2 regions of the Rhizobium aouanii genome follow, and region 2 is predicted to be linked to the other one. Evidence: riboswitches for the same ligand, from Rfam matches in the RefSeq annotation. Region 2 holds a riboswitch; the other holds the start of a gene.

Region 1 (9,336 bases), on a different contig from region 2:
GACAAATTGTCACTAGTAAATCAGGTATGGCACTTTCATTCGCGAATTGCACATTGAACGCGAATCTGAATATGGCGGTGTCAGATTGCGGACGCGCGGTGCTCAGTCAATGCGAGTGATCCAATCTCGCGTCGCGCCTTGCCCGTTCCATGCAGGTGGCATGTCTGGCCCAATCCTTCGTTCGGACGCGTGATCGTGCGCGATCGCGCGATCGTCGGGCGCGGCCGGACCCAGGCGGGCGGTCGGCCCAACGCCGAGCGTGTCGCCCTTGACGATGCCGGCGACCGTGCTCGTAGCGCCACGCTTTATGTGACGCTGGAACCCTGTTGCCACTGGGGCACAACGCCGCCCTGTGCCGATGCGATCATCGCGGCAGGCGTCTCCGCTGTTCATGCCTGCCTGCAAGATCCCGATCCGCGGGTGAACGGCGGCGGTTTCCGCAAGCTCCGGGAGGCCGGGATCAGATTCGAGGTCGGCGAGCCGTCTCAATCGCCAGCAGTCCCGGAGCGTTTCGATGCATGCCTCGCCGCTGACGATGACGGAACTTGGCTGCTCGAAAGAGGCGCCAGCCGGATGCGTGTCGCTGGTTGTCTTCGTTGTTCCTCCGACGCGGAACGACTTCTGGAGGAACTCGGAAGGCGAGGGCTTACAAACGTCTTTGTCGCCGTCGATGACGAAGCGGCCTCGCTGCTCGCCGCCGGCGCCAACGGCGGCGCGAGGATTTCGACGAGCGAAGCCCTGAGACAGTGAGGAGAAAGCCATGAAACAGTTTGATTGCGCAACTCTCGTTCCCGGTGTCGATCAGATCATACGCGCCCACACGGAAGCCAATGTTGTCGCCCGCGCCGTTGACTACCTCAAGACCGTGCTTGGTGAGGACGGCATTCGTCCGACTCTTGTCGAAGAGATACGAACGCGGATTACCGACGTCCCCTCTGCGGATCGATCCGGGCGCTCCTGAACAGACAGGGGCTGCTCTCTTCATGCCCCCGACGGCTATCGAGCGGCCGTTCTTGTTGAGATTCGTCGGATCGTGGCCCGAACGAGCGCAATTCGGCTTGGCAAGGATGCTGACATCGACGGAGGCTCAATTCAATATTCTATTCAGCGATAGAATATTGAATTGTGGTGCATGGTTACTGACGAGCAGACGTCGCACGCGCCATTGGGCCGAAGACGGTGAGACGCTGAGCGGCCTTGCTGCCGACGCAGGCCGGATAGCCCTCAACGATGCGGAGATTGCCCGAAGCGAGATCGCGCTCACTCTGCTCGCAACGTCAACACCCGATCATCCTGCTTCTGCCCTCCGCCCCCTTGCTCGCCCATAGACTTGGACTTATGCGATCCGGCGCGATCGACCTTGCGGGCGCCTGTTCGGGCTTCCTCTATGCGCTCATGCTCGCCGACGGTTTCGTTCGCGCCTAAGGGCGTGCAGTGTTGGTGGTTGCGGCCAACATTCTTAGCCGCCGGATCAACCTCGCCGAGCGGGCGAGCGCGGTGCTGCTCCAAGACGTCGCAAAGAGTATTGCAGCATGCAGAAATCACCGCCGGCCAGATTGGCCGGTTCCTTCCGCACCAAGCCAATGCACGCATGTTCGGCGCCGTTTGCGACAATCTCGGCATCGATCCGGCAAGGACAGTCCGGACGATCGAATTTTCGGCAATTCCTCTGCCGCGACCATTCCGCTTTTGCTCTCTATCGCCAAGAACAAGCGGCAGTTTGCGGAGGGAGAGACGCTGCTGCTGACCGCTGCAGGTGCCGGTTTGACGGGTGGCGCCGTCGCCTACCGGATGTAGCGGGCAAGACGGTTCTGACATCCTTTGGCGATTGACGGTTGACGAAACGCCTTTTCGGGCACTAACCTACGTTCATTCACCAGGGGGGTCACGACAAGGGGCTGAGATACTGCTGAGCGATTTCGCGGCGCAGTGACCCGTTGAACCTGATCCAGTTCATACTGGCGTAGGGACGGTGCAAGCGCTGCTATGACTGGGATTCCGCGTGCGGATTCCTGTCAGCGTCTTTTCATCATTCCGGCTCTGATGACTGGGTCTCCAACCTTTGGAGCCTCATCCATGAATATTGCCGCAAAACATCTTACCCCGACTGTCACGACCGGCCCACTGCCGGCCTCCCGCAAGATTCATATCCCGGGCGAACTGCATCCGCAGATCCGCGTGCCGATGCGCGAGATTTCCGTTCATCCGACCTCCGGCGAACCGCCGGTGACCGTTTACGATTCCTCAGGTCCCTACACCGATCCCGCACATGTCGTGGCGATCGAGTCCGGCCTGCCGCGCCTGCGCGAAAGCTGGGTTCTCGCTCGCGGCGACGTCGAGGCCTATGAGGGTCGCATCGTCAGGCCGGAGGATAACGGCTTCATCTCCGGAAATCACCTGACGCCCGAATTCCCGATCCGCAACCAGCCCTTCAAGGCCAGAAACGGCAGGGCCGTTACCCAGCTTGCCTATGCGCGTGCTGGCATCGTCACAACGGAAATGGAGTTCGTCGCCATTCGCGAAAACCTCGGCCGTCAGGCGGCCAAGGAGGCTCTTATCCGCGACGGCGAAAGTTTTGGCGCCCATGTCCCGGATTTCGTCACACCGGAATTCGTGCGCCGGGAAGTCGCCGAAGGCCGGGCGATCATTCCCGCCAATATCAACCATCCGGAATCCGAGCCGATGATCATCGGCCGGAACTTCCTGGTGAAGATCAACGCCAATATCGGCAATTCGGCCGTCACGTCCTCCATGGCCGAGGAGGTCGAGAAGATGGTCTGGGCGGTCCGCTGGGGTGCCGACACGGTCATGGATCTTTCCACCGGCCGCAACATCTACAATATCCGCGAATGGATCATCCGCAATTCGCCGGTGCCGATCGGTACCGTGCCGCTCTATCAGGCGCTGGAAGAGGTGGGCGGCATTGCCGAGGACCTGACTTGGAAGGTCTATCGCGATACGCTGATCGAACAGGCCGAGCAGGGCGTCGACTATTTCACCATCCATGCGGGCGTGCGGCTTTCCTATATCCCGCTGACCGTCAATCGGGTTGCCGGCATCGTTTCCCGCGGCGGCTCGATCATGGCCAAGTGGTGTCTGCATCACCACAAAGAGAGTTTTCTCTACGAGCATTTCGAGGAGATCTGCGACATCGCCCGCGCCTATGACGTCACCTTCTCGCTGGGCGACGGCCTGCGCCCCGGTTCGATCGCCGATGCCAACGACGCGGCACAATTTGCCGAACTGGAAACGCTCGGTGAGCTCACCCAGATCGCCTGGGCGAAGGATTGCCAGGTGATGATTGAAGGGCCCGGCCATGTGCCGATGCACAAGATCAAGGCGAACATGGACAAGCAGCTCGCGGTCTGCGGCGAGGCGCCCTTCTACACGCTGGGGCCGCTGACGACCGATATCGCGCCCGGCTACGACCATATCACCTCCGGCATCGGTGCGGCGATGATCGGCTGGTTCGGCACGGCCATGCTCTGCTACGTGACGCCGAAGGAGCATCTGGGCCTGCCCGACCGCAACGACGTCAAGACCGGTGTCATCACCTATAAGATCGCCGCCCATGCCGCCGACCTTGCCAAGGGGCACCCGGCCGCCCGCCTGCGCGACGACGCCCTGTCGCGGGCGCGCTTCGAATTTCGTTGGGAAGACCAGTTCAACCTGTCGCTCGATCCCGATACCGCCCGCAGCTTTCATGACGAAACCCTGCCGAAGGAAGCGCACAAGGTGGCGCATTTCTGTTCGATGTGCGGCCCGAAATTCTGCTCCATGCGCATATCGCACGACATCCGCGCCGAAGCGCAGAAGGAGGGGCTGGACGCGATGGCGGCGAAATACCGTGAGGGCGGCGATCTCTATATGCCCGTGGGGGAGTGACATTGCGCATCCTTGTCAAGGGGGCTGGCGTTGCCGGCCTCGCGGTGGCGCATGAGCTCGCGTCAGACGGTTTTGTTGTGGAGGTTGCGGACATCGCGCCAACGATCGGGGCGGGAGCGTCATGGCTGGCCGGCGGCATGCTTGCGCCCTGGTGCGAGCGGGAAAGCGCCGACCAGCGGGTGCTGGCGGAAGGCAAGACTGCCGCCGACTGGTGGGAGGCCGCGGTGCCGGGGGAAGTCACGCGCAACGGCACGCTGGTCGTCGCGCCGCAACGGGATCAGGGCGAGCTTGTACGGTTCGCCTCCCGCACATCGGAGTATGAATGGCTGGATGAAGGCGGCATAGCCGAGCTGGAGCCGGCGCTCGCGGGACGCTTCCGCAAGGGCCTCTTCTTTCGCGAGGAGGCGCATCTCGATCCACGGCGCGCTCTGCGGGCTCTTCACAGGTCGTTGCAGGGCGGGGGCGTTCAGTTTCATCTGGGCGTCGCCGGTGATCTCCCGGAAGGCCGGTATGACCACGTGATCGACTGCACCGGCTCCGCCGCCATCGGCACGCTGGAGCGGCTGCGGGGCGTGCGTGGCGAGATGCTTTATCTGGAAACGGAGGAGATTTCGCTGTCGCGGCCAATCCGGCTGCTGCATCCGCGTTACCCGCTCTACATCGTCCCGCGCCAGCAAGGCCGCTTCATGGTCGGCGCGACCATGATCGAGAGCGATGCGGACGGACCACCCACGGCGCGCTCGATCATGGAACTGCTCAATGCCGCTTATGCGCTGCATCCCGCTTTCGGCGAAGCGCGCGTGATCGAAACCGGAGCGGGTGTGCGGCCGGCCTTTCCGGACAATTTTCCGCGTGTCGTTCACATGGGGCCGGTGCTTCTTGTGAACGGTCTTTACCGCCATGGCTTCCTGTTGGCGCCGGCCATGGCCCGAGAAGTGACACGACTGTTGGCCGCGCCGCAAAGGAAACAAGCAGCGATAGGAACAATGACATGAAACTGATCGTCAATGGCGAGGATCACCACCTCGATGCCCTGACACTCTCTGATGTGATGACCACTCTTGAATATGAGGGTGGATGGCTGGCAACTGCTGTAAACGGCGAACTCGTTCATCGCGAGGAGCGAACCGAATGCCGTCTTGCAGAGGGTGACCGGATCGAAATTCTCACGGCACTGCAGGGAGGTTGACATGGTTGCGTTTTACGGAAGCGAGGTCGGCTCGCGGCTACTGCTCGGCACGGCGCGCTATCCCAGCCCAGCCGTTCTCGAAGAGGCGGTTCGTCGCTCCGGAACGGAGATCATCACCGTCTCCCTGCGACGCGAGACGGCCGGGGGCAGGGTCGATTCCACCTTCTTCGACATGATCCGCGCGCTCGGCGTGCGCGTGCTGCCGAACACCGCGGGATGCCACTCGGTGTCGGAGGCCGTGCTGACGGCCAACATGGCGCGGGAACTTCTGAGCACCGACTGGATCAAGCTGGAGGTGATCGGACATCACGACACACTGCAGCCGGATGTCTTTGCGCTGGTGGAAGCCGCGAGGGTCCTTTGCGCCGATGGCTTCAAAGTGTTTCCCTACACGACTGACGATCTGGTTGTTGCCGAACGCTTAGTGGAAGCAGGTTGCGAAGTGCTGATGCCATGGTGCGCGCCGATCGGCTCGGCCATGGGTCCGGTCAATCTGATGGCGCTGAAATCAATGCGTGCGCATTTCCCCGACATTCCTTTGATTGTCGATGCCGGCATCGGCCGCCCGTCGCATGCGGCAACAGTAATGGAGATCGGCTACGATGCCGTGCTTCTCAACACGGCAGTCGCCGGAGCAGGGGACCCGGCGCTGATGGCCGAGGCGTTCGCACAGGCCATAGAAGCGGGCCGCAATGCCTTTCTCGCGGGACCATTGGAGCCGCGAGATATGGCGGTTCCCTCGACACCGGTCATCGGCAAGGCAGTGTTCGCATGAAGCTCGATCCCTTTTATTTGATCGTCGACAGTGCCGACTGGATCGAGAGACTGGTTCGGCTGGGCGTGAGGCTCGTGCAACTGCGGATCAAGGATCGGCCGGAAGACATCTTGCAGGCAGAGATTCGACGGGCAAAAACGATATGCGCCGCCTATGGTTGCCAGCTCGTCATCAACGATTACTGGCAGCTCGCGATCGAGGAAGGCTGCGACTTCGTCCATCTGGGACAGGAGGATCTTGCAGCGGCGGATCTTGCGGCACTCCGCGCAGCCGGCCTGAAACTTGGCCTATCCACCCACGACGAGAACGAGCTTGAAACCGCGCTCGCAGCCAGCCCGGATTATGTCGCGCTGGGCTCGGTCTATCCAACCATCCTCAAGCATATGAAATGGTCGCCCCAGGGGCTTGAGCGGATCACGGAATGGAAGAAGCGTATCGCACCAATTCCACTCGTGGCAATCGGGGGGCTGAACATTGAAAGGCTGCAGGGTGTGTTCAATGCGGGCGCCAGCAGTGCGGCCGTGGTCACAGACATCACGTTGAACGCCAACCCCGAAGCGAGAACACGTGCATGGATAGAGTTCACCGAACCATGGCGATGACGGCGCGTCCGAATGTGCTCGTTATCGGCGGCTCGGATTCTTCGGGCGGCGCCGGCATTGCCCGGGACATCGCGACGCTATCCCATTTCGGCGCTCGGGCATCGCTTGCAGTTACGGCGGTTACGGTGCAGACTCATGCTGAGGTTATCGCGGTCGAACCCATGCCCGCTTCTTTCGTCGCCGCCCAGATGCTCGCGGCGCTTTCTGCCGATCCGATGCGGCCATCAAGATCGGAATGCTGGCGACGGCGGAAACGGTGCAGGCAATCTCCGATGTGATTGCCGGCAACCTTGCCATTCCGGTCATTCTCGATGCGGTGCTTGCGAGTTCATCCGGAACCCGGCTCCTCTCGGACAACGGGCTCGAAAACCTCCGGCAAAGGCTGCTGCCGATGGTATGCCCACCGATTGCGGAACCGCCTGTTGCGATGTCGAGATCGGTCGTCAGGCCCTGCAACTGCTGGACATGGGCTGCCCGGCCGTTCTGGTGAAAGGCGGCCATAGGAACGGCGCACTGGCCATCGACACACTCTATGCAACCGGAATTCCGCCACGCCATTTTGCCTTGCCGAGACGGCAGGCAACGTTGCGGGGAACAGGTTGCATGCTGCCGAGCGCCATCGCCGCGCATCTGGCGCTCGGGCACGACATGCAGGCTGCGGTCTCACTGGCGAAGACCTTCATGGACGAGAACTTTGATGCCGAGGGCGGTCAATCATCGCGTTTCGGCCCCGAGTCCGCGCAGAGGTATCCGCCATAGGATAGCAAGACACTCGGATTGTCCTTGCGGAGATAGCGATCGCCTCACGACGTGGAGTTTGAAAAATCCAATCCGACATCGAACGTTGCGGCGTTACGGCTGCACCAGCCGACCGAAATGAGATCCACTCCGGTTGCCGCAATGATCGGCGCGGCTGCCTTTGTCATCCGCGAAGTGTTTCGGCTGGGCACTACTACAAGCGGGTATCGCTCCCGAAAAGACCGTGCGAAGCCTTGAAGCCGTCGGAAATTCCTCTGCCGTGACAAGTCCTCTTTCGCTGTCGCTCGCAAACGAGGGCCGCAGTTTGTCGATGGCGAGATAGCGTTGTGGACGGCAGTTGGTGTGGGGATGAGAGGCGGCTCTATCGTTGTCGTCGTCTAAAACGAACGCCAGAAATCCCTTAGGAGAGGACCGATTTCGGCGCGAATAGGCTTGTTTATGTCGCAAATATCGACAAGAAGGCGTTCGCATTGAGAACGTCATGGGAATCAGGGGGGTGGATATGGCTTTTCGCTTGAAGACTGAGCTTGCCAGGAGGTTTGAAGACGAGCTGCAATTCTTCAAGGGCTGGCAAAGAGACAAGAAGGGCGTCGGCGCGGTCATCCCGACATCGATCTATACCGCCCGTCGCATGGCAAGCGTCGTCAATCCCCACTCCGGCCTTCCTGTTCTTGAACTCGGCCCCGGAACCGGCGTCATCACAAAGGCGATCCTGGAGCGAGGGCTAAAACCTTCGCAACTGGTCTCGGTCGAATATTCGAGCGCGTTTCATGAGGGATTGGTGCGACGGTTTCCAGGCGTCGATATCCGCCTCGGCGATGCGTTCCGGCTGGACGAGGTCCTGGCTGAACGCAGCAAGGAGCAATTCGACTGCGTTATCAGCGCCATCCCGATGCTGAGCTTCCCGATGGAACGGCGCGTCGCCCTGCTCGAAGACCTGCTTGCCCGCGTGCCCGCCGGCCGGCCGGTCATCCAGATCACCTATGGCCCGTTGTCACCGGTCATCAAGATGCCCGGACGCTATGTCGTGTCGCATTACGACTTCGTCGTCAGAAACATACCGCCGGCGCAGCTTTGGACATATCGCAGGGCACCCTAAGGCAGGGAAGCAAAACGCTCGGGCAATGCCTCCTGGGCGCCGCTCTTCCGCCGTCACATGCCTCCCCGAGACTACAAATAGCGAAAGAGCCGCACCATGATCCGCCATATCGTGTTTTTCACAGCAGTCGCACCAAAGATTGACGACGTCCGCAAAGGCCTCGGCCTCCTCGCCGAAATCCCCTATGCGCGTCACTTTGAGATCGGCTTCAATCTGAAGCATGACCTGTTCGGCAACGAGGTCGACCTCGTCGTCTATGCGGAATTCGAGGATACAGCCGCATTGGCCGCCTACAAGGCGCATCCGCTTTATCAGGCGTCAATCGACGCCGTGAAGCCGATCCGGGACTTGAGGATCGGCCGACTTCGTGGCGAGCGGGGAGACAGAGGCCCAGCCACTGCAGACAGGAGTGTCGCGAGACAATTGACGTCGGTGTCTCAACCGATCTTGATTGCCGTTGCTCTACGGTAGCGCTGCTGTGGGGGTAGGGTCCTCGGACGGAAGCTGGCGCCAAATGGCTTGCCGCCATTTTCACTTGAAGCAATGGGCGGTTTAGCCGCGTCGATCAGGGCGCAGACTGAGTTCAGTCGACGGTTCAAGAGGACGCGGTTAGATGACGCTGACGTTTTCGGCCTTGGACTTGCCGGTCTTGCGATCCTGACCAACATCGTAGCTGACCTTGTCACCGTCTCGAATTGACGCGCCGCCGCGCAACGCCGACACGTGAACGAAGACGTCCGTCCCGCCATTGTCGGGCGTGATGAACCCGAATCCCTTGTCGTTGTTGAAAAACTTCACAGTTCCTGATGGCACGGCTTCTCCTCTTGTTGTCGAAATCGGTTCGATCCGGCGCGACCCTATCGTTGAACATCGCCGCCATCAATGGTCCAAAGTCTTCTGGACGGAATCCCAATTCTTATTGCCAATCCCCGCGCCTGTTCTGCACGAAAAGATGTTCGTAGACGCATAGCCTCAGGGCTCAAGACTTCTTGAAGCGCGGCCTTCATGCGACCGGAAACAGGATGTG
Region 2 (20,148 bases):
CCTTTGCCGGCGATCTGACGCCGGCGCTCGATATGGAGGCGACTTCCACCTCCGGCACGACGACCCTGACGGTCGATGTAGCAGGTCTTGCCACCGACCCCTCGATCACATTTTCCTCCTCGCCCCAGCTGCCGCAAGACGAAGTGCTGGCGCAACTGATCTTCGGCCAGTCGATGTCGAAGCTCTCGCCGGTGCAGATCGCCCAGCTCGCCGACGCCGTCAGCCAACTGGCCGGCAACCGCTCCACATCGCTGTTCGAAGGCCTGCGCAACCAGCTCGGCGTCGACGATTTCGACGTCAGCACCGACGAGAAGGGCCAGACGAGCGTCAACGTCGGCCGCTACCTCAATGACCGTACCTATTTCGAACTGCAACAGGGTGGCTCGGCCGGCGCCAAGGCAATCATCAATCTCGATGTCGGCCGCGGCGTCAAGCTGCGGGGGGCCGCCGGCGGTAACGGCGCCGGTGAGGCGGGCATCGTCTATGAACGCGAATACTAGGCCGGCTCAAAAGCCTGTCTTGCTCGTCTTGAGAAGAATATTGGTTTCGGTCGAATTGATGCCGTTGATCAGCCGGATGCGACGTAGCGTCTCGTCGAAGGAGGCGAGGTCGCGGTCCTCGAGTTCGGCGACGAAATCCCATTTGCCGTTGGTGCTGTGAAGCGCGCGCACCTGCGGCAGGCCCCTCAACTGATCGGCCACCCTGTCGGCGAGCTTGCCGAGCACCTCGATCATCACGATGGCGCGCACGCCGGCGGAGCGCGTCTCATGGCCGGTGCGGATGGTGAAGCCGACGATGGTGCCGCTGGCGACGAGCCGGTCGATACGGGTGGCAACCGTTGCCCGCGATGCGCCGGTCATCGCCGCAAGTGAGGAGACGGAAATCCGGGCGTTATGGCGAAGTGCGCTCAGAAGTTCGGTGTCGAGATCGTCCACGCTGATCACTTTGTCAAAAGTGGTTTATCAATCTGCGCAATCATAGTCCATTTCTGACACTTTTCCATCTTTTTGCCGCCAGCCCTTTATCCCACTATCGGCCGAAACAGGCCTCAACACGGAGCCCTCTAAAATGAATGCGCAATCGCGATCTGTCACCCTCATCGGCGCGCCGCTGGAAGAAGGCTCCGGCCGCAGAGGGGCTGCCATGGGCCCTGCGGCCCTGCGCATTGCCGGCGTCGACCAGACGCTGATCGAGCTTGGCCATGACGTCGCCGATATCGGCGATCTCAGGATCGTGCCGGCGATGGATCTGCCGAACCACCCGAAGGCCCACAATCTGAGGATCGTCGGCGCCTTCACGCGCGCCCTCGAAAGCAGCGTCCACGACGTCGCCGCATCCGGCCGTTTCCCGCTCATTCTCGGCGGCGATCACAGCCTTTCCATGGGCAGCGTCTCCGGCATGGCGCGGTATGCCGCGAGCAAAGACCGCCCGCTCTTCGTGCTCTGGCTTGATGCCCATGCCGATTTCAACTCTCCGGCGACGTCGCCCTCCGGCAACATCCACGGCATGCCGGTCGCCTTCTTCTGCGGTGAGGCGGAGTTCGCCGAGATCCTGCCGAAGGACCGTCCGTTCGTCGATCCGAAGAATGTCTTCCAGGTCGGCATCCGTTCGGTCGATGCGCGCGAGCGCGAGGAAATCCACGAACACGGCGTCAACGTCTTCGATATGCGCGCGATCGACGAGCAGGGCATCGGCGCCATCATGCGTGAGATCCTCGATGTCGTCACCAAGGCGAACGGCCTGCTGCATGTCAGCCTCGACCTCGATTTCCTCGATCCCGAGATTGCCCCCGGCGTCGGCACGACGGTGCCTGGCGGTGCGACTTTCCGCGAGGCGCATCTGGTGATGGAAATGCTTTCGGACAGCGGCCTCGTCTCGTCACTCGATCTCGTCGAACTCAATCCGTTTCTCGACGATCGCGGCAAGAGCGCCCGCATCCTGGTGGAGCTGACGGCAAGCCTCTTCGGCCGCCGCATCTTCGATCGTCCAACACGCGCCGCATAGAGGGCACGCGCCACATAAAACGCATAGAGGGAGAACGGCCATGAACACTTCGGAAAAACTGATCGCCACGGAACAGCGGCTCGGCGCCCATAACTACAAGCCGCTCGACGTGGTGCTGACGCGCGGCGAAGGTGTTCATGTCTGGGATACCGACGGCAACCGTTATCTCGATTGCCTCTCGGCCTATTCCGCCGTCAACCAGGGCCATTGTCACCCGAAGATCCTCGCCGCCATGGTCGAGCAGGCGGGCAGGCTGACGCTCACCTCCCGCGCCTTCCGCAACGACCAGCTCGCCTATCTCTACGAAGAGCTCGCGGCTCTCACCGGATCGCACAAGATCCTGCCGATGAATTCCGGCGCCGAAGCGGTGGAGACTGCTATTAAGGCAGTCCGCAAATGGGGATACGAGGTCAAGGGCGTGCCGGAGGGAAAGGCGGAGATCATCGTCTGCGCCGATAATTTTCATGGCCGGACGCTGAGCATCATCAGTTTCTCCACAGATCCCGACGCCCGCACCGGCTTCGGCCCCTACACCTCGGGCTTCCGTATCATTCCCTTCGGCGATGCCGAAGCTTTCGAGACCGCGATCAATGCCAATACGGTGGCCGCCCTCATCGAGCCGATCCAGGGCGAAGCCGGCGTCATCATTCCGCCGGCCGGTTATTTCACCCGTATCCGCGAGCTCTGCACTACAAACAACGTCACCCTGATCCTCGACGAGATCCAGACCGGGCTTGGCCGCACCGGCAAGCTGCTGGCCGAGGAACATGAAGGCATCGAGGCCGATGTGACGCTGATCGGCAAGGCGCTCTCCGGCGGCTTCTACCCCGTGTCGGCCGTGCTCTCGAATTCCGAAGTTCTGGGCGTGCTGAAGCCCGGCCAGCACGGCTCGACCTTCGGCGGCAATCCGCTCGCCTGCGCGGTGGCGCGCGCAGCACTCAAGGTGCTGACGGAAGAGGGCATGATAGAGAACGCCGCTGTTATGGGCGACTATTTCCTCGAAGGCTTGAGATCGATCCGCTCGAACATCGTCAGGGACGTGCGCGGTCGCGGCCTGATGATAGCCGTCGAGCTGGAACCCGAAGCCGGCGGCGCACGGCAATATTGCCATGCGCTGAAAGAGCGCGGCCTTCTCGCCAAGGACACCCACGACCACACGATCCGCCTCGCTCCGCCACTGGTCATATCAAGAGAGCAGGTGGATTGGGCGGTCTCGCAGATTGAAAAGACGATAAGCTGAGTAGGCCGGCGAAATTCTTCTTCAGTATCCCGAATGCGAAAACATCGGCTCAAGGATATCGCTATCGAAAAACTGCCGCGCTTGATCAAGCACTAAAAACCTTCGCAATCTCGCTGGCTAATTTAGATTTGGGCAACACTCTTTCGCTAGAGTCATCGATAACCGTAACGATGCTTCGCCGAGCGCGAAGCCATCGCGTGGTATGAAGGCAAAGCTTGTCCGCGCCAATGGTGGCGCATCCGCTTCTGCCCTGGCTTACGATAGTTGGGAAGAATTCTAATGGCCACGATCAATTCGACTAACTTCAGCGGCGATACGCTCGAAATCATTGCCTTCCGCCTGCATGACCAGGAATTCTGCGTCAAGACCACGACCATCCGCGAAATCCGCGGTTGGGCGCCGTCGACGCCGATCCCGCATGCCCCGGCTGACGTCATCGGCGTCATGAACCTGCGCGGCTCGGTGATCCCGATTATCGATCTGGCTTTCAAGCTCGGCATGAAGAGCACGGTCGCCAACGAGCGCAGCGCCATCGTCGTCGCCGAGGTCCACAGCATGGTCATCGGTATGCTGGTCGACCGCGTCTCGGATATTCTCACCATCTCCTCCAGCCAGGTCCAGCCGGTGCCTGAGGTGACCGCCTCCTTCGACCGCGCCTATTGCGAAGGCATCATTGCTTCGGAAAATGGCATGATCTGCTTCCTGAACCTTGCCAAGATGTTCAAGGAAAACGAGACGGATGAATTGGCCGCCTGATTCGGACAATACAATCGAGTATTAGAAAGCCGCCCGCTGTAGGCGGTTTTTTATTGCGGCATCACAAGCAACCTTCAGCAGCGACTATCTTTTTTCTGCTCTCCAAAGGTTAGTAATGCCGTCTATACCGGATATTAACCATGCCGCATCATCATGGGTTGCGAAGCATAAGGATGACACGTTTTCCGATGGGCAGGAAAGATAACCGTTAGCGGTTGTTTTCCGGCACCGGTATTCCTCGCCCGACCGGCTTCGCTTTACCAGCCGTAGCAGCGGAAGCTGCTCATCTCATGGGCACAGGAATGTTTGGTCTATCATCTGATTCGACGTACGTTCTCGACGCCATTTCCAAATCGCAGGCCATCATCGAATTCGACCTCGAGGGAAATATTCTCAAGGCGAACGAGAATTTCTGCAGCGCGCTTGGTTATCGCCTAGACGAGATCGTCGGCAAACATCACAGCATGTTCTGCGAGCCGACCTACACGGCAACCATTGAATATCGCGCATTCTGGGCGCGGCTCGGGCGCGGCGAATATGATGCCGGCGCATACAAGCGCCTTGCCAAGGGCAACAGCGAGATATGGATCCAGGCTTCTTACAATCCTTTTTTCAAGGGCGGAAAGCCATTCAAGGTGGTGAAATTCGCCGCCGATATCACTGCCGCCAAGAAGCAGGCGATCGAGGATTCCGGCAAGCTGGAGGCGATCTCGCGCTCGCAGGCAGTGATCGAATTCACCCCGAAGGGCGAGATCCTGACCGCGAACGAGAATTTCTGCAAAGCTTTGGGATATTCCTTGGCCGAGATCACCGGCAAGCACCACCGCATGTTCTGCGAGCCGGCCTATACGCGCACCGAGGATTACGACAATTTCTGGCGGCGTCTCGCCAGCGGCGAATTCATTGCCAACGAATTCGTCCGCTTCGGCAAGGACGGCCGCGAAATCTGGATCCAGGCGGCTTATAACCCGATCGTCGATGCCGACGGCAAGGTCTACAAGGTCGTGAAGTTCGCAACCGACGTCACCCAGCGCATGAGCGCGATTTCTCTGCTCGGCAACGCGCTGCGTCAGCTGTCCGAAGGTGATCTGACAAGGACGGTGGACACGCCCTTCGTCCCCTCGATGGAGCAATTGCGCCACGATTTCAACACCGCGATCAAGGGTCTTGCCGAGACGATGAAGACGATTGGCGAGAATGCCAGCGCGATCGCCGCCGGCTCACGCGAGATAGGCACATCGGCGGATTCCTTCTCCAAGCGGACGGAACAGCAAGCCGCATCCATCGAAGAAACCGCAGCCGCGCTGGAAGAGATCACCACGACCGTAAACGATTCCAGCCGTCGCGCCGATGAAGCCGGCCGCCTCGTCGCAATGACCAAGCAGGGCGCCGAGCAATCCGGTGTCGTTGTCAGCAATGCCGTCGCCGCCATGGGCCAGATCGAACAGTCCTCGCGCGAGATCACCAACATCATCAGCGTCATCGATGATATTGCCTTCCAGACCAACCTCCTGGCATTAAATGCCGGCGTCGAGGCGGCCCGCGCCGGTGAAACCGGTAAGGGCTTCGCCGTGGTGGCCCAGGAGGTGCGGGAACTCGCCCAGCGCTCCGCCAAGGCCGCCAAGGAGATCAAGGCGCTGATCAACGCATCGGGCGAGCATGTCAGGAACGGCGTCGGCCTTGTCGGCCAGACTGGTAAGGCGCTCGAAGAGATCGTCGCGCAGGTCGGCGATATCGACAGCAATGTCGTCGCCATCGTCGAAGCCTCCAGGGAACAGGCAACCGGCCTTAAGGAAATCAACCAGGCGGTCAATACGCTGGATCAGGCAACCCAGCAGAATGCCGCGATGGTCGAGGAGAGCACCGCGGCCAGCCACAGTCTTGCGAGGGAAGCCGAAACGCTGCGTGTCCTGCTGACGAAGTTCCGTCTGCCGGGTCAGACCCAGACGTCCGGCAAGCATGAGGCAAGACAAACGGTTTCCCCGGCGTCGCATCTCGTTTTACGTGTCGCAAAGGCGCACGGCGCCGGCGCAGCAACAGCCCAGAGCTGGGAAGAGTTCTGAAAGCGCGTCGCCGACTGATGTCGGGCGACGCGCTTCGATTGCTTACCCGAACAGCGCGAAGGTCGCCCTCAGCGTCACCCACACGCCCCAGAGCAGCGGAATGCCGACAACGGCCCAGGCAAGCATCGCCTTGGCATCCAGTCCGCCTGTGCCGATGCCGAAGGAACCCGTCGGCCCGGCATTGACGGCCGCCGACTTCGCCTGCAGCGCAGCGACCTCATCATCCGACATGAACCATTTGTCCGAAAGCGGCCTGATCAGCGCATTGGCGACGAGCCCTAGCGCGAGCATGCCGGCGAGGATGTACATGGTGCCGGTATAGAGGGTTGGCCCGGGCGCAACGCCGGCGGCGATCTGTGCTTCGCGGATATAGTTGACGACGACAGGCCCGACGATGCCGGCCGTTGCCCAGGCCGTCAGCAGCCGGCCGTGGATGGCGCCGACGAACTGCGTACCGAAAATATCGGCAAGATAGGCCGGGATCGTCGCAAAGCCGCCGCCATACATCGACAGGATGATGCCGAAGGAAAGAACGAACAGCGCCTTGTTGCCCATGCCCGCGAAGGTGGGCGCCAGCGTATAGAGAACGATGCCGAGGACGAAGAAGCAATAATAGGTATTCTTGCGGCCGATCTTGTCGGACAGCGACGCCCAGAAGAACCGTCCGCCGATGTTGAAGAGCGACAGCAAGCCGGCGAATCCGGCGGCGATCGTGGCAATCGATGCCTTCTGCCCGGCGTCAAGCTGGGCGAAGCCGACATCCGGCAGGCCGATCAGCGAGCCGGCGAAGATTTCCTGCAGCATCGGCGAGGCCATGCCGATAACGCCGATACCAGCTGAAACGTTGAGGCAAAGCACCGCCCAGATCAGCCAGAACTGCTTGGTCTTGTGGGCATCGCCGAGGTGCACATGTCTGGTGGTGATCATCGTGCTCTTGGCCGCAGGCGGTGTCCAACCCTCGGGGCGCCAGCCGGCCGGCGGAATGCGATAGCCGAAGGCGCCGCCCATCATGAAGACGAAATAGATCACCGCCATGACGATGAAGGTCTGCCAGACACCGACCGAACTGTCGGTCTTGAAGGCATTCATCAGCAGGTTGGCGAGCGGCGCGCCGATCATCGCACCGCCGCCGAAGCCCATGATCGCCATGCCGGTCGCCATGCCGCGCCGGTCTGGAAACCACTTGATCAGCGTCGAGACCGGCGAGATGTAACCGAGGCCAAGGCCGATGCCGCCGATGACGCCGGCGCCGAGCCACATCATCCAGAGCTGATGAGTGATGACGCCGATCGCGGCAAGAATGATGCCGCCGCACCAGCAGCAGGCGGAAACGACGCCCGCCTTGCGCGGACCGGCCCGCTCGAGCCAGCCGCCCCAGATGGCGGCGGACGAACCAAGCAGAACGAAGAACAGCGTATAGATCCAGCCGAGGTCGGCAACGCGCCAGTCGCAGGTCGTGGTGAACAGCGCCGAGGCGAGTGTCAGATCGGGGCAGGCCGTCGAGGCCGTGATGCCGAGCGACTTGGAAAGCGGTAGCCAGAACACACTGAAACCATAGGCCATGCCGATGCAGAGATGAATGGCGAGCGCTGCCGGCGGCACCAGCCACCGATTGAACCCCGGCCTTGCGACGATCCTTTCACGATCGAGCAGGCCTACCCCCGCCAACGCCCCGTCTGTACGTGTTCCCGCTGCTGTCATGAACAACTCCTCCTTGATTCAGACCTGGCTTGATTCAGACTTATTGTGACCGGCATACGCAAGCAGCGTGCTCCTGCCCCCTCCCGCATGGGCCCAATGCTGGCTATGGGACCTGGTGTGTCACCGGCTCCGGTTTTCTGATCAGAGGAACGGCCTGAAGCACGAGTGCATCCAGGCCATTCTCCTCATTCTCCAGAATTTCGAACAATTGCCGCCGCATGCGCGGGTCCCAGAATTTATTGATATGGGTGGCGACCCCCTGCGCGGCCTCGCTTTGCGGCTGGCTCTTGAAGAAGGTGGCGATCTGGTTTGCCATATAGACGAGCTTGGTCTTGGTATCATGCGACATCGGCAATGCTTCCGGGCGAGATGCGGTGCGGGTGGGTGAAGATCTCGAAATCCTCGCCACGCACCAGCGCGACGAGCGTCATGCCGGCTTCTTCGGCCGTGCGGATGGCGAGAGCCGTCGGCGCCGATATGGCGATGAGCACCGGACTGCCGAGGATCGCCGCCTTCTGCACCATCTCGACGGAAAGTCGGCTGGTGACGACGACGGCGCCGTCCCCGCCTCGTTCACTGGCACCGATGACGGCGCCGCAGAGCTTGTCCAGCGCATTGTGCCGGCCGACATCTTCGCGCACGGCAATCAGCCCCCTGCCGGGAAGATAGAAACCGGCGCCATGCACCGCCCGCGTCTCACGATGCAGCGGCTGTGCCTCGTTCAGAAGCGAAACGGCGCGGACGATATCCGCATGCGACAGCGCCAAGGGCGATGTCGAAACGTCAGGCACCGGCCGTACCGCCTGTTCGATCGATTCGATGCCGCAGAGCCCGCAGCCGACCGGTCCCGCCATGCTGCGGCGTCGTGCCCCCAGCCGATCGGCGACGTCGTCGACCAGACTCACCTGCACATCGATCCCCTGCTCACCCTCGACGACCTCGATGCCCGATATCTCCGCCGGCCTGGTGATGATCCCTTCGGTCAGGCTGAATCCGACCGCAAAATCCTCGAGATCATCAGGCGTTGCCATCATCACCGCATGAGAACTGCCGCCATAGGAAAAAGCGATCGGCACCTCTTCCGGCACGATGCGCGAACTGGTCTGGAGGATGCCGTTGCGGCGGGCGGTTTCGGGCGCACGGGCGGTGACGGTGAAGGTCATGATGCGCGTTCCTGTTTACAGAGCCGCCCCCGCATTGTCACTCCGCAGCCTCGAGCTTGCCGGCGATGCGGCGCGATTGCCGCGCCTGCTCGTCATATTCGAGTTGCCATTCGCTCGGCCCGTTGGAGGGCGAGACCTGCACCGCCGTCACCTTGTATTCCGGGCAGTTCGTCGCCCAGTCCGAGAAATCGGTGGTGATAACGTTCGCCTGCGTCGTGGGATGATGGAAGGTCGTATAGACGACACCCGGCGCGACGCGGTCGGTGATCAGCGCCCTGAGCGTGGTGTCGCCGGAGCGGCTGCCGAGCTTTACCCAGTCGCCGTCGCGAACGCCGCGCTGCTCGGCATCGTGCGGATGGATTTCCAGCCGGTCTTCCGCATGCCAGACGACATTCTCGGTCCGCCGTGTCTGCGCCCCGACATTGTACTGGCTGAGGATACGGCCGGTAGTGAGAAGCAGCGGGAAGCGCGGACCGGTACGCTCGTCGGTCGCCACATATTCGGTGCGGATGAACTTGCCCTTGCCGCGCACGAAGCCGTTGACATGCATGATCGGCGAACCGAGCGGGTTCTTCTCGTTGCAGGGCCACTGCACCGAGCCCATTTTGTCGAGATAGTCGTAGGAGACCATTGCGAAACTGGGCGTCGTCGCGGCGATCTCGTCCATGATCTCCGACGGATGGGTGTAATTCCAGTCGAGCCCCATTGCCTGGGCAAGCTTCTGCGTCACTTCCCAATCGCCATAGCCGTTGCGCGGCGACATCACCTTGCGCACGCGATTGATGCGGCGTTCGGCATTGGTGAAGGTGCCGTCCTTCTCGAGGAAGGTCGAGCCCGGCAGGAAGACATGAGCGTAATTGGCGGTCTCGTTGAGGAACAGGTCCTGCACGACGACGCATTCCATCGCCGCAAGTCCGGCCGCGACATGTTTGGTATCGGGATCGGACTGGAGGATGTCTTCGCCCTGGATGTAGATGCCTTTGAAGGAGCCGTCGACTGCTGCATCCAGCATGTTCGGAATACGCAGGCCCGGCTCGTTGTTGAGCTTCACGCCCCAGAGCTTTTCGAAGATATCGCGCGTCGCATCGTCGGAAATGTGCCGGTAGCCCGGCAGTTCGTGCGGGAAGGAACCCATGTCGCAGGAGCCCTGCACATTGTTCTGGCCGCGCAGCGGATTCACACCGACGCCGGGACGGCCGATATTGCCGGTCGCCATCGCCAGGTTGGCGATCGCGATCACCGTGGTCGAGCCCTGGCTGTGTTCGGTGACGCCGAGGCCATAATAGATCGCGCCATTGCCGCCCTTGGCATAGAGCCTTGCCGCACCGCGCAGATCCGCCGCCGGCACGCCGGTGAAGATCTCGGTCTCTTCGGGACTGTGCTGCGGCTCGGCGACGAAGGCCGCCCAGTCCTCGAACTCAGACCAGTCGCAGCGCTCGCGGATGAACGTCTCGTCAAAGAGCCCTTCGGTGACGATCACATGCGCCAACGCCGTCATGACCGCGACATTGGTGCCGGGCTTCAGCGGCAGGTGATAGGATGCCTCGATATGCGGCGAGCGGACGATATCGGTGCGGCGCGGATCGATGACGATGAGCTTGGCGCCCTGGCGCAGCCGCTTCTTCAGCCGCGAGCCGAACACCGGATGCCCGTCGGTCGGATTGGCGCCGATGACGATGACGACGTCGGAATGCTCGACGCTGTCGAAATCCTGCGTGCCCGCCGACGTGCCGAAGGTCTGGCCGAGGCCGTAACCGGTCGGCGAATGGCAGACGCGGGCGCAGGTATCGACATTGTTGTTGCCGAAGCCGGCGCGGATCAGCTTCTGCACCAGATACGTTTCCTCATTGGTGCAGCGCGACGAGGTGATGCCGCCAATCGCCTCGCGGCCGTATTGATACTGGATGCGGCGGAACTCCATCGCGACATGCGCGAAGGCTTCATCCCAGCTCACTTCCCGCCAGGGATCGCTGACCTTTTCCCGGATCATCGGATTGAGGATGCGGTCCTTGTGGGTGGAGTAGCCATAGGCGAAACGGCCCTTGACGCAGGAATGGCCGCGATTGGCCTGGCCATCCTTCCACGGCACCATGCGCACCAGTTCCTCGCCGCGCATCTCCGCCTTGAAGGAACAGCCGACGCCGCAATAGGCGCAGGTCGTCACAGCCGAATGTTCCGGTTGGCCGATCTGAATTACCGACTTCTCCGTCAGCGTGGCCGTCGGGCAGGCCTGGACGCAGGCGCCGCAGGAGACGCATTCGGAATCGATGAAATGCTCGTGCATGCCCGGCGAAACGCGCGAGCCGAAACCACGGCCCTCGATCGTCAGCGCGAAGGTTCCCTGCACTTCCTCGCAGGCGCGCACGCAGCGCGAACAGACGATGCATTTGGAGGGATCATAGGTGAAATAGGGATTGGATTCGTCCTTCGGCATCCATTTCAGATTGATGTCGCCATTGCTGCGCGCCTTGACGTGATTGTCGCCCTCATAGCCGTAGCGCACATCGCGCAGGCCGACGGCGCCCGCCATATCCTGCAACTCGCAATCGCCGTTGGCCGCACAGGTGAGACAGTCAAGCGGATGGTCGGAGATATAGAGTTCCATCACGCCGCGGCGGATATCCTTCAATCGCCCCGTCTGCGTGTGCACCACCATGTTTGCCGCCACCGGCGTCGTGCAGGAGGAGGGCGTGCCGTTGCGGCCCTCGATCTCGACGAGGCAGAGTCGGCAGGAGCCGAAAGCGTCGACCATATCTGTGGCACAGAGCTTCGGCACCTTGATACCGGCCTCCATCGATGCGCGCATGATCGAGGTGCCCTCCGGCACGCTGATCTGCTGCCCGTCGATGGTGAGCGTCACCATGGCCTCGGATTTCGAAGCCGGGGTGCCGTAGTCGATTTCATGGATGAGAGACATGGATTGCTCCTCCGATAGATTTCCTTGTCGGACGCCTCGGGGCGTGCCCCTCATCCGCCTGCCGGCACCTTCTCCCCGCAAGCGGGGAGAAGGTTAGGGTGAGGGGCAAGGTTGGAGAAAAACCCGTCATTCCGCGGCCTCCGCTATTGGTGCCGGCGAAAAATCCTCCGGGAAATGCGTCATGGCACTCATGACCGGATAGGGTGTGAAACCACCCAGCGCACAGAGCGAACCGAATTTCATCGTATTGCAGAGATCGGCAAGCAGCACCCGGTTCTTCTCCGGCTCGATACCGTGAGCGATCTTGTCGGCCGTTTCCACGCCGCGTGTCGAGCCGATGCGGCAGGGCGTGCACTTGCCGCAGCTTTCGACGGCGCAGAATTCCATCGCGAAACGCGCCTGCTTCAGCATATCGGCGGTGTCGTCGAAGACGACGATGCCGGCATGGCCGATCAGCCCGTCTTTGGCGGCGAAGGATTCATAGTCGAACGGCGTGTCGAACAGCGCCCTCGGGAAATAGGCGCCGAGCGGTCCGCCGACCTGCACGGCCTTGACTGGCCGTCCCGTCACCGTCCCTCCACCGATCCTTTCGACGATATCTCCGAGCGAAAGACCGAAGGCCGTCTCAAAGAGGCCGCCATATCTGACATTGCCGGCAATCTGCAGCGGGATGGTGCCGCGTGAGCGGCCCATGCCGAAATCGCGGTAGAAGGCTGCACCCTTTTCCATGATGACCGGCACCGAAGCCAGCGAGATCACATTGTTGATGACGGTCGGACAGTTAAACAGCCCCTTATGCGCCGGCAGCGGTGGCTTGGCACGTACGATGCCACGCTTGCCTTCGAGACTGTTCAGCAGCGCCGTCTCCTCACCGCAGACATAAGCGCCGGCCCCGGTGCGCACCTCGATATCGAAGGCGCGGCCAGAGCCGAGCACCGATAATCCGAGAATGCCGGCCTGGCGCGCGATGCCGACGGCCTCGGTCATGACAGAGATCGCATGCGGATATTCCGAACGCGTATAGACGAAACCCTTGGTCGCCCCGGTCGCAAGCCCTGATATCGCCATGCCTTCGATCAGCACGAAGGGATCGCCCTCCATGATCATCCGGTCGGCAAAGGTGCCGCTGTCGCCCTCATCGGCATTGCAGACGATATATTTGCGTTCGCCGGCGGCATCGAGAACCGTCTTCCACTTGATGCCTGTTGGAAAGCCGGCGCCGCCGCGTCCGCGCAAGCCGGAATCGGTAATTTCCTTGACGATATCGACTGGTGTCATCGAAACGGCGCGGCGAAGGCCGGCAAGACCACCATGCGCCTCGTAATCGCCAAGCGAAAGCGGATCGGTGACGCCGCAGCGGGCGAAGGTCAGGCGGGTCTGTTCCTTGAGGAACGGGAGGTCTTCAACCTCCCCGAGACAGAGCCGATGCTCGCCTCCATCAATCATCCCGGCATCGAACAGATCGGGCACATCCCTCGCCTTCACCGACCCGTAGCCGATACGCTTGCCGGCAACCTCGACCTCGACCAGCGGCTCCAGCCAGAACATTCCGCGCGAGCCGTTGCGCACGATCTCGGCATCGAAGCCGCGGGCGGCGATCTCCTGGGCAATCGCCTTTGCCACCTTTTCGGCTCCAAGCGCCAGCGCTGCGGCATCGCGCGGAACATATATCCTGACCGTCATCGGCGTGCCTCCGCGACGAGTTCCGCCGCCGTCTGATCGTCGACCCGGCCATAGACCTCGCCGTCGAGCATCGCCGCCGGCGCGCAGGCGCAGAGGCCGAGACAGTAGACCGGCTCCAGCGTCACGCCGCCATCGAGCGTCGTCTGATGAAAATCGATGCCGAGGAGCGCCTTGACGCGTTCGGCCAGCGCATCGCCGCCCATCGACTGACAGGCTTCGGCGCGACAGAGCTTCAGCACGTGCCGGCCGGCGGGATGGTCGCGATAGTCGTGATAGAAGGTCACCACACCATGCACCTCGGCGCGGGAGAGGTTCAATTCCTCCGCGATAACAGGCATGGATTCCTGCGGCACATAGCCGAATTCTTGCTGAACCTCGTGCAGAATGGGAAGCAGCGGCCCTTCGAGAAAGCGAAGATCGGCGACGATGGCTCGGGTGCGTGCTGCAATATCGCCTTCGGCGATATGAATGGTCATAGGGCAGCCCTCCCAGCGGCTTGCTCGTTGCGAAATAGCGGGCCTCCCCCGGCCGAGTGCTATTCCACAAGCAGCATCTCAGGGAAGCAGCCGGCGATCAATAAAGCTATCCCGTGGATCGATAGGTTTTTCCTATCAAAGTTCTTCATCTTGCACGAGCACTCTTGCCTCATGCAACAAGGCCGAGACAAGCGGCGTGAAGGGCTCGCGATAAGGCGCGACAAGGCCGACCAGATGATGCGCCTCCGGCTCGACGATCGGGATCATGCGGATTTCCACTGGAAATCCGAAAGATTTGGCGACGTTGCGCGGCATGATGCTCGCCCAGCGCCCGGTCCTGACATGCGAGAACAGCACGATCATCGAGTTGGATTCGAGCGTCGGATGCGCTGTGGCGCCCGCTTCCGTCAAGTGGCGGTTGATGATGCGGCGGTTCTGCATGTCGGCAGTCAATAGACAAAGCCGAAGGTCGCCGATCTCCCGCCAGGTCACGTTGTCGCGATCAGATAGCGGGCTGCCGGCAGCCGTGATCAGATTATAGCGCTCGGCATAGAGGGGAACGGTCGTGACGCGGCCGAGCGGCTCGTTTTCGAGATAGGTGATGCCGGCATCGATTTCGAGGTTTTCGAGCATGCTCAGCACCTGCAACGAATTCCGCGAGACGATCGAGAAAGTCACGCCGGGATGCCGCTCCTGAAAGGGCGTGGTGATGCGCGACAGCATGGCGAGTGCGGTCGGAATGGCGGCGAGGCGGATGTGGCCGGAAAGGCCGCGGCGCGCGGCGCGCATCTCCTCGCGCATGGTGCGGGCATCGCCGACGATGCGCCGGGCCCATTCGAGCACGCGCTGCCCCTCCGGCGTCAGTCCCTGGAACCGCGAACCGCGCTGCACCAGCATGACGCCAAGCTGATCCTCGAGCTGCCGGATGGCCGCCGAAAGCGTCGGCTGCGAGATCCCGCACTCCTCCGCGGCACGGCCAAAATGCTTTTCATTGGCAAGGGCGATAAAGAATTCCAGCTTGTCGATCATCCGGTCTCCCGATCCGGCGTGACATCATCCGGGTCAGTTCATCTTTGACGCAACAGCCCTGCTCCGCAAGGGCAACCGCCAACTGCTTTCCGCAGCCGGAAAAAGATCGAACAGCGATTCCAGGAAGGCAAGCACGCTGACATTGCCGATGCTGTAAGGTCCAAACAAATCAGCAGATAAGCTGACCGCCGTTGATCTCGACCACCTGGCCGGTGATGTAGCCCGAGAGCGAGGGAGCCGCAAGGAACAGATAGGCGGGAGCACAATCCTCCGCCGTGCCGAGCCGCTGCAGGGGGATGGATTTTCTCGTCTGCTCCAGCTTTTCGCGGGAGGAATAGCGCTCATGGAAATCCGTCTCGATCGTTCCCGGCGACACGCAATTGACGCGGATTCCGTCCGGTGCAAGCTCACGGGCAAGCGCCTTGGAATAGGTTGCAACGAAGGCTTTCGAAGCCGAATAGATCGAGGAACCGGGGCTGCCGCCGGTCAGCGCCGAAATCGAAACGGTATTGACGATGGCAGCGCCACTAGCCGCCTTCAATGCCGGCAGCAGCGCCCGCGTCAGCGCCACCACCGATGTCTGGTTGAGCCGCACGACCGCCTCATATTCTGCATCGGTGAGTGTGGCAGCGGGAAAACGACCAAGCATGGTGCCGGCATTGTTGACGAGCACATCGACCTTATCGAAGAAGGCGAGAACATCCTCGGCAAATTGCGCGGCGCCACCGATTGCAGAGAAATCGGCATTAAGCAGCAGCGCCCGTCTTTCGGATTCAGCCGTCAGCAGGAAATCCGGCAGGTCGCGTCCCGGCTTGCGCCCGGTATGGACGATCACCTTCGCGCCGCAGTCCAGGAACTGCCGGGCCACTTCAAGACCGATGCCGCGGCCGGCGCCGGTCACCACGACATTGCGATTTTCGAACAGTCTGGGATGGAACACGAAGCCGTCCTCCTCGCGGACAGTGCCGCCGGTTGCGTCAATCGCCCTTAACATATGAGCGCGCCGACCGAAAGAAAGGCGCGCATCGATCTTTCCAGGAGACTTTGGTCTCTTTACCAAAGTTCGGTTCTAGCTTTCGGTCTCCAGAAGCCGCGCGCCCGGCCCTTCCTTGCCGAGCCGGTCGCAGGGATTGCGCAACGGACAGCTTTCGATCGACAGGCAGCCGCAGCCGATGCAGCCGGTCAGACGGTCGCGCAGCAGGCTAAGCCGCCTGATTCGCGCGTCGAGATCATCCTTCCACAGCGCCGACAGCGTCTGCCAGTCGGCGACGGTCGGCGTGCGTCCTTGCGGCAGGGACTCGAACGCTGCCTGGATTTCCGAAAGCGGAATGCCGACACGCTGCGCCACCTTGATGATGCCGAGCCGGCGAAGCACATCGCGCCCATAGCGCCGCTGATTGCCGCGGGAGCGGATGCTCGAGATCAGCCCCTTGGTCTCGTAAAAATGCAACGCCGAGACGGCGAGGCCGCTGCGCTCCGCCACTTCGCCGACCATCAGGAGCTTGCCGAGCGGCGCTGCCGGAATTGTATCCATTGCCTCTTGACCTCAAGATTAGTTGAGGTTTTATAACCCTTGCTCCTGCAATCGTAAAGTCCAATCGCAATAAGGAGCGACGCATGCAAACACCCACCAGGCTGGCTGTCATCTACGGAAGCACAAGAGAGGGCCGCATCTGCGACCGGGTGGTCAAATGGCTGACTCAGGAGCTCCTCCGCTTCCCACAATTTGATATCGACATCAGACGCGGTGAAGACGCGCTATCACTTGAATCTGCGCATAATCCTTTCCGAAAATCGATTCCGATTTTCGGGGTTATGCGCTAGCCGCCTGAGCCAGATAGCTCCGGTTCCGTTCCCGGCAGGTACGGAACCATTGGGAACACCCGGGCAGATCCTCCGCCCGGGTGTTTTCCGTCACATCCTGCACATTCCGACCGCACGGACGGGTTCGCAATTTTGCGGTTGCGGGGAGAAAACCCCGGTGATAGTTTCCGCGCAAATAACAGGGGAGCTCCGTATTGCCGGGGCTGAGATGTGAGGCGCAAGCCTCTGGACCCTTCAAAGCTGATCTGGGTAATGCCAGCGGAGCGAGGTTCAGATGTTTTCAGGCGCACAAGTGTCACTCTATCCGATGTCCGACAATTTCGTCGGCATCATTCTCGATGCCGTCAAGGCGCTGGATCCCTATCACGACCGGCTGCGCATCGAGACCGATGACATCTCCACACTGCTGGTCGGCCCGCCTGACATTCTCTTCGCCGCCATGCACGACCTTTTCGTCGCTGCCGCAAAGACCGGCGAGCATTGCGTGCTGTCCGCTGCCATTTCACGCGGCTGCCCCGGCGAGTCCGACGACGCCATCTGCGGCGTCAGCCCCTCCCTCGGCCAGGCGGAGCCGCTTGCCGAGCGTATAACAGCCGCACTTGCCGCCGTTGAAATCACCGCCGAAACCGGACAGCCGACCGCTGCGCAATTCTCGCTCTACGTCATGGGAACCGATACCCATATGGGCGAGATCTATGGCTGCATCGACTTCCTGAAGCGCTCCGGCACCTTCGACCGCGCCAAGAATTTCTGCACCAGGCTCTCTGGCGATGCCGGCGCCGTCTTCGCCACCATTCGCGAGGCCTTCTTTCGCTTCGGCGACCCCGAAGGGCATGTGACCCTCGACATCACGGTGTCCGCCAATACAGCGCCGCGCGTCTTTTCAGACGCGCAAAGGACGCTGTAGCATCTTAAATTTGCTGCATAATTCCTTAAATCGATTTCGATTTAAGGAATTATGCAGCAGCCGACGAAAGCTTGAAATCGAACGCTGATGACACCGTCAAAACCATCGGAATCGCGCCTTGCCGCGCTCCGCGCCGCTCTCTACCGGGGCATACCCGCCTTGCTCGCCGGCTGCGCCTTCTTGGCGGCATGGGAACTCTATGTCGATCTCTCCGGCATCAAACCGTCCATCCTGCCGGCGCCGTCGCGCATCGTCATCCAGGGTTGGCTGAACCGCGAGGCGCTGATATCAAACACCTGGCCGACGCTCGGCGCGACACTCGGTGGTTTCGCCCTGTCGCTTGCCTTCGCCTTCGCCGCCTCGATCCTCATGGATTTCGTGCCCTTCATGCGCCGGGCATTGCTGCCGATCTTCATCGCCAGCCAGACCCTGCCGCTGGTGGCAATCGCCCCCCTCGTCGTCCTCTGGTTCGGCTTCGGCCTGTTGCCGAAGATCCTGCTGGTGGCGCTCGTCACCTTCTTCCCACTGCTCGTCGCCTTGCTGCAGGGCTATGAATCGACCGACCGCGACATCGCCGAATTGCTGAATTCGATGAAGGCGAGCCGCTGGCGCATTTTCCGTCTGGCACGGCTTCCCTCCTCGCTACCCTATTTCTTCGCCGGCCTCAGAATCTCGATCACCTATGCCGTCGTCGGCGCGATCTTTGCCGAATATGCCGGCGCCGCCCGCGGCCTCGGCATCTATATCCTCAACGCCAAGAACAATTTCCGCCCCGATCTCGTGCTCGCCGCCGTCGTCGTCAGCGCCGTGCTGACACTCTGCCTCTTCGGAGCGACGCTATTGATCCAGCGCCTCGTCATGCCCTGGCAACAATCCGGGGAGCTGCGCCGATGAGCGATGCAATGGTTGAACTGCGCAACATCTCGAAGTCCTTCGACGGCATGAAGGTGCTGGGCGACATCTCGCTCACGGTCGCAGACGGCGAGTTCGTTTCGATCGTCGGCCCATCCGGCTCCGGAAAATCGACGGTACTGAGATTGCTGACACAGGCGCTTCGGCCCGATTCCGGCACCATGATTTTTAAGGGCGCGCCGCTGGAACAGGCGCCGCATTCCTTCGCCTTCATGCCGCAGCGCGATGCGCTGATGCCCTGGCGCCGGATCATCGACAATGCCGCACTCGGCCTTGAGGTGCGCGGCATGAGCCGCCGCGCGGCCCGTGCCGCCGTCGCGCCTCTGTTCGAGCGCTTCGGCCTCGCAGGCTTCGAGCATCACTATCCCTCCGAACTGTCAGGCGGTATGCGCCAGCGTGCCGCGCTGCTGCGCACCGTCGTCCAGACCCAGGACATGTTGCTGCTCGACGAGCCTTTCGGCGCGCTGGACGCGCTGACGCGCACGCAGATCCAGGAATGGCTGCAGGGCATGTGGACGGAACACCGTTGGACGGCGCTGCTGATCACTCATGATGTTCGCGAGGCAGTCTTCCTCTCCGACCGGATCTACGTGCTTTCGGCTCGTCCGGCGCGTATCATCCGCGAATTCCGCGTTCCCCTGCCCCGTCCGAGAAGCATTGCCGATCTAGGCTCGCCGGCGGCCCAAGCGATCGAAACCGAAATCCTGCAAACCCTGCTTCATCCGCTGGAACAGGATGATTTTAGGCCGGTCGGCCTAAAATCTGAATCCTGTTCTAATTTAAAGAGTTAGAGCATGATGTCGTCCGAAAACCGCTCACACTTTTCGGCATCATGCTCTAGAGACCTGAGGAGGTCACCATGCTGCGTCTCACCCGTCGCCAGACGATCTTCGCCGCCATCGCGGCAAGCCTCGCCGGCCGCCCGGCCTTCGCCCAATCGGCGCCCGCAAAGGTTCGCATCGCGCTCGACTGGACGCCCAACACCAACCATATCGGTATCTATGTCGCCAAGGCGAAGGGCTTTTATGCCGATGCCGGGCTCGATGTCGAGATTCTTCCCTTCACCGATACCAGCGCCGGAACGCTGGTGTCGAACGGCGTTGCCGATTTCGGCATCAGCAGCGAGATCGAGACCCTGACGCAGCGCGCTGGCGGCGGTGACGTGAAGATGGTCTACGGCGTCGTCCAGACGGAAACCGCACGCCTGATCTTCAAGGGCGGACGCGACGACATCAAGAGCCCGAAAGACCTCGACGGCAAGACCTATGGCGGCTTTGGCGGCACCTGGGAGAGCGCGCTGATCTCCGCGATGATCCGCAATGATGGCGGTAAAGGCGACGTCAAGACCGTCACCCTCGGCACCTCCGCTTACGAGGCGCTGGACAATGGCTCGATCGATTTCACGCTGGAGATCTACACCTGGGAAGGCATCGCCGCCGAACTGGAAAACCGGAAGATCGGCCGCTTCCACTA

Evidence for each region. A riboswitch is a leader RNA that binds a small molecule or an ion and turns the genes downstream of it on or off. The one in region 2 is predicted to bind thiamine pyrophosphate.
Region 1: it holds a riboswitch for thiamine pyrophosphate, as region 2 does, so the genes downstream of both, thiC (phosphomethylpyrimidine synthase ThiC) here and V8P77_RS18730 (YkoF family thiamine/hydroxymethylpyrimidine-binding protein) in region 2, are expected to answer to the same signal.

The regions. Positions count from the first base shown of each region.
Region 1 covers NZ_JBAMYD010000038.1:665-10,000, reverse strand. Annotated here, with positions in the region: partial or broken gene V8P77_RS34490 (bifunctional diaminohydroxyphosphoribosylaminopyrimidine deaminase/5-amino-6-(5-phosphoribosylamino)uracil reductase RibD) at 124-477, shown strand; gene V8P77_RS34485 (DUF1059 domain-containing protein) at 761-961, shown strand; partial or broken gene V8P77_RS34480 (3-oxoacyl-[acyl-carrier-protein] synthase III C-terminal domain-containing protein) at 1,155-1,797, shown strand; TPP riboswitch at 1,869-1,988, shown strand; gene thiC (phosphomethylpyrimidine synthase ThiC) at 2,077-3,885, shown strand; gene thiO (glycine oxidase ThiO) at 3,888-4,880, shown strand; gene thiS (sulfur carrier protein ThiS) at 4,877-5,074, shown strand; gene V8P77_RS34460 (thiazole synthase) at 5,076-5,849, shown strand; gene V8P77_RS34455 (thiamine phosphate synthase) at 5,846-6,451, shown strand; gene V8P77_RS34450 (bifunctional hydroxymethylpyrimidine kinase/phosphomethylpyrimidine kinase) at 6,442-6,729, shown strand; gene V8P77_RS34445 (bifunctional hydroxymethylpyrimidine kinase/phosphomethylpyrimidine kinase) at 6,687-6,941, shown strand; gene V8P77_RS34440 (bifunctional hydroxymethylpyrimidine kinase/phosphomethylpyrimidine kinase) at 6,848-7,210, shown strand; gene pmtA (phospholipid N-methyltransferase PmtA) at 7,713-8,309, shown strand; partial or broken gene V8P77_RS34430 (Dabb family protein) at 8,406-8,666, shown strand; gene V8P77_RS34425 (cold-shock protein) at 8,919-9,122, opposite strand.
Region 2 covers NZ_JBAMYD010000010.1:110,461-130,608, forward strand. Annotated here, with positions in the region: gene V8P77_RS18650 (translocation/assembly module TamB domain-containing protein) at 1-500, shown strand, start outside; gene V8P77_RS18655 (Lrp/AsnC family transcriptional regulator) at 507-944, opposite strand; gene rocF (arginase) at 1,069-2,004, shown strand; gene rocD (ornithine--oxo-acid transaminase) at 2,045-3,244, shown strand; gene V8P77_RS18670 (chemotaxis protein CheW) at 3,524-4,000, shown strand; gene V8P77_RS18675 (methyl-accepting chemotaxis protein) at 4,303-6,063, shown strand; gene V8P77_RS18680 (OFA family MFS transporter) at 6,106-7,764, opposite strand; gene V8P77_RS18685 (formate dehydrogenase subunit delta) at 7,868-8,113, opposite strand; gene fdhD (formate dehydrogenase accessory sulfurtransferase FdhD) at 8,103-8,927, opposite strand; gene fdhF (formate dehydrogenase subunit alpha) at 8,965-11,844, opposite strand; gene V8P77_RS18700 (formate dehydrogenase beta subunit) at 11,971-13,527, opposite strand; gene V8P77_RS18705 (formate dehydrogenase subunit gamma) at 13,524-14,003, opposite strand; gene V8P77_RS18710 (LysR family transcriptional regulator) at 14,139-15,032, opposite strand; gene V8P77_RS18715 (SDR family NAD(P)-dependent oxidoreductase) at 15,202-15,972, opposite strand; gene soxR (redox-sensitive transcriptional activator SoxR) at 16,102-16,566, opposite strand; partial or broken gene V8P77_RS18725 (FMN reductase) at 16,650-16,772, shown strand; TPP riboswitch at 17,027-17,140, shown strand; gene V8P77_RS18730 (YkoF family thiamine/hydroxymethylpyrimidine-binding protein) at 17,131-17,763, shown strand; gene V8P77_RS18735 (ABC transporter permease) at 17,851-18,657, shown strand; gene V8P77_RS18740 (ABC transporter ATP-binding protein) at 18,654-19,466, shown strand; gene V8P77_RS18745 (ABC transporter substrate-binding protein) at 19,535-20,148, shown strand, end outside.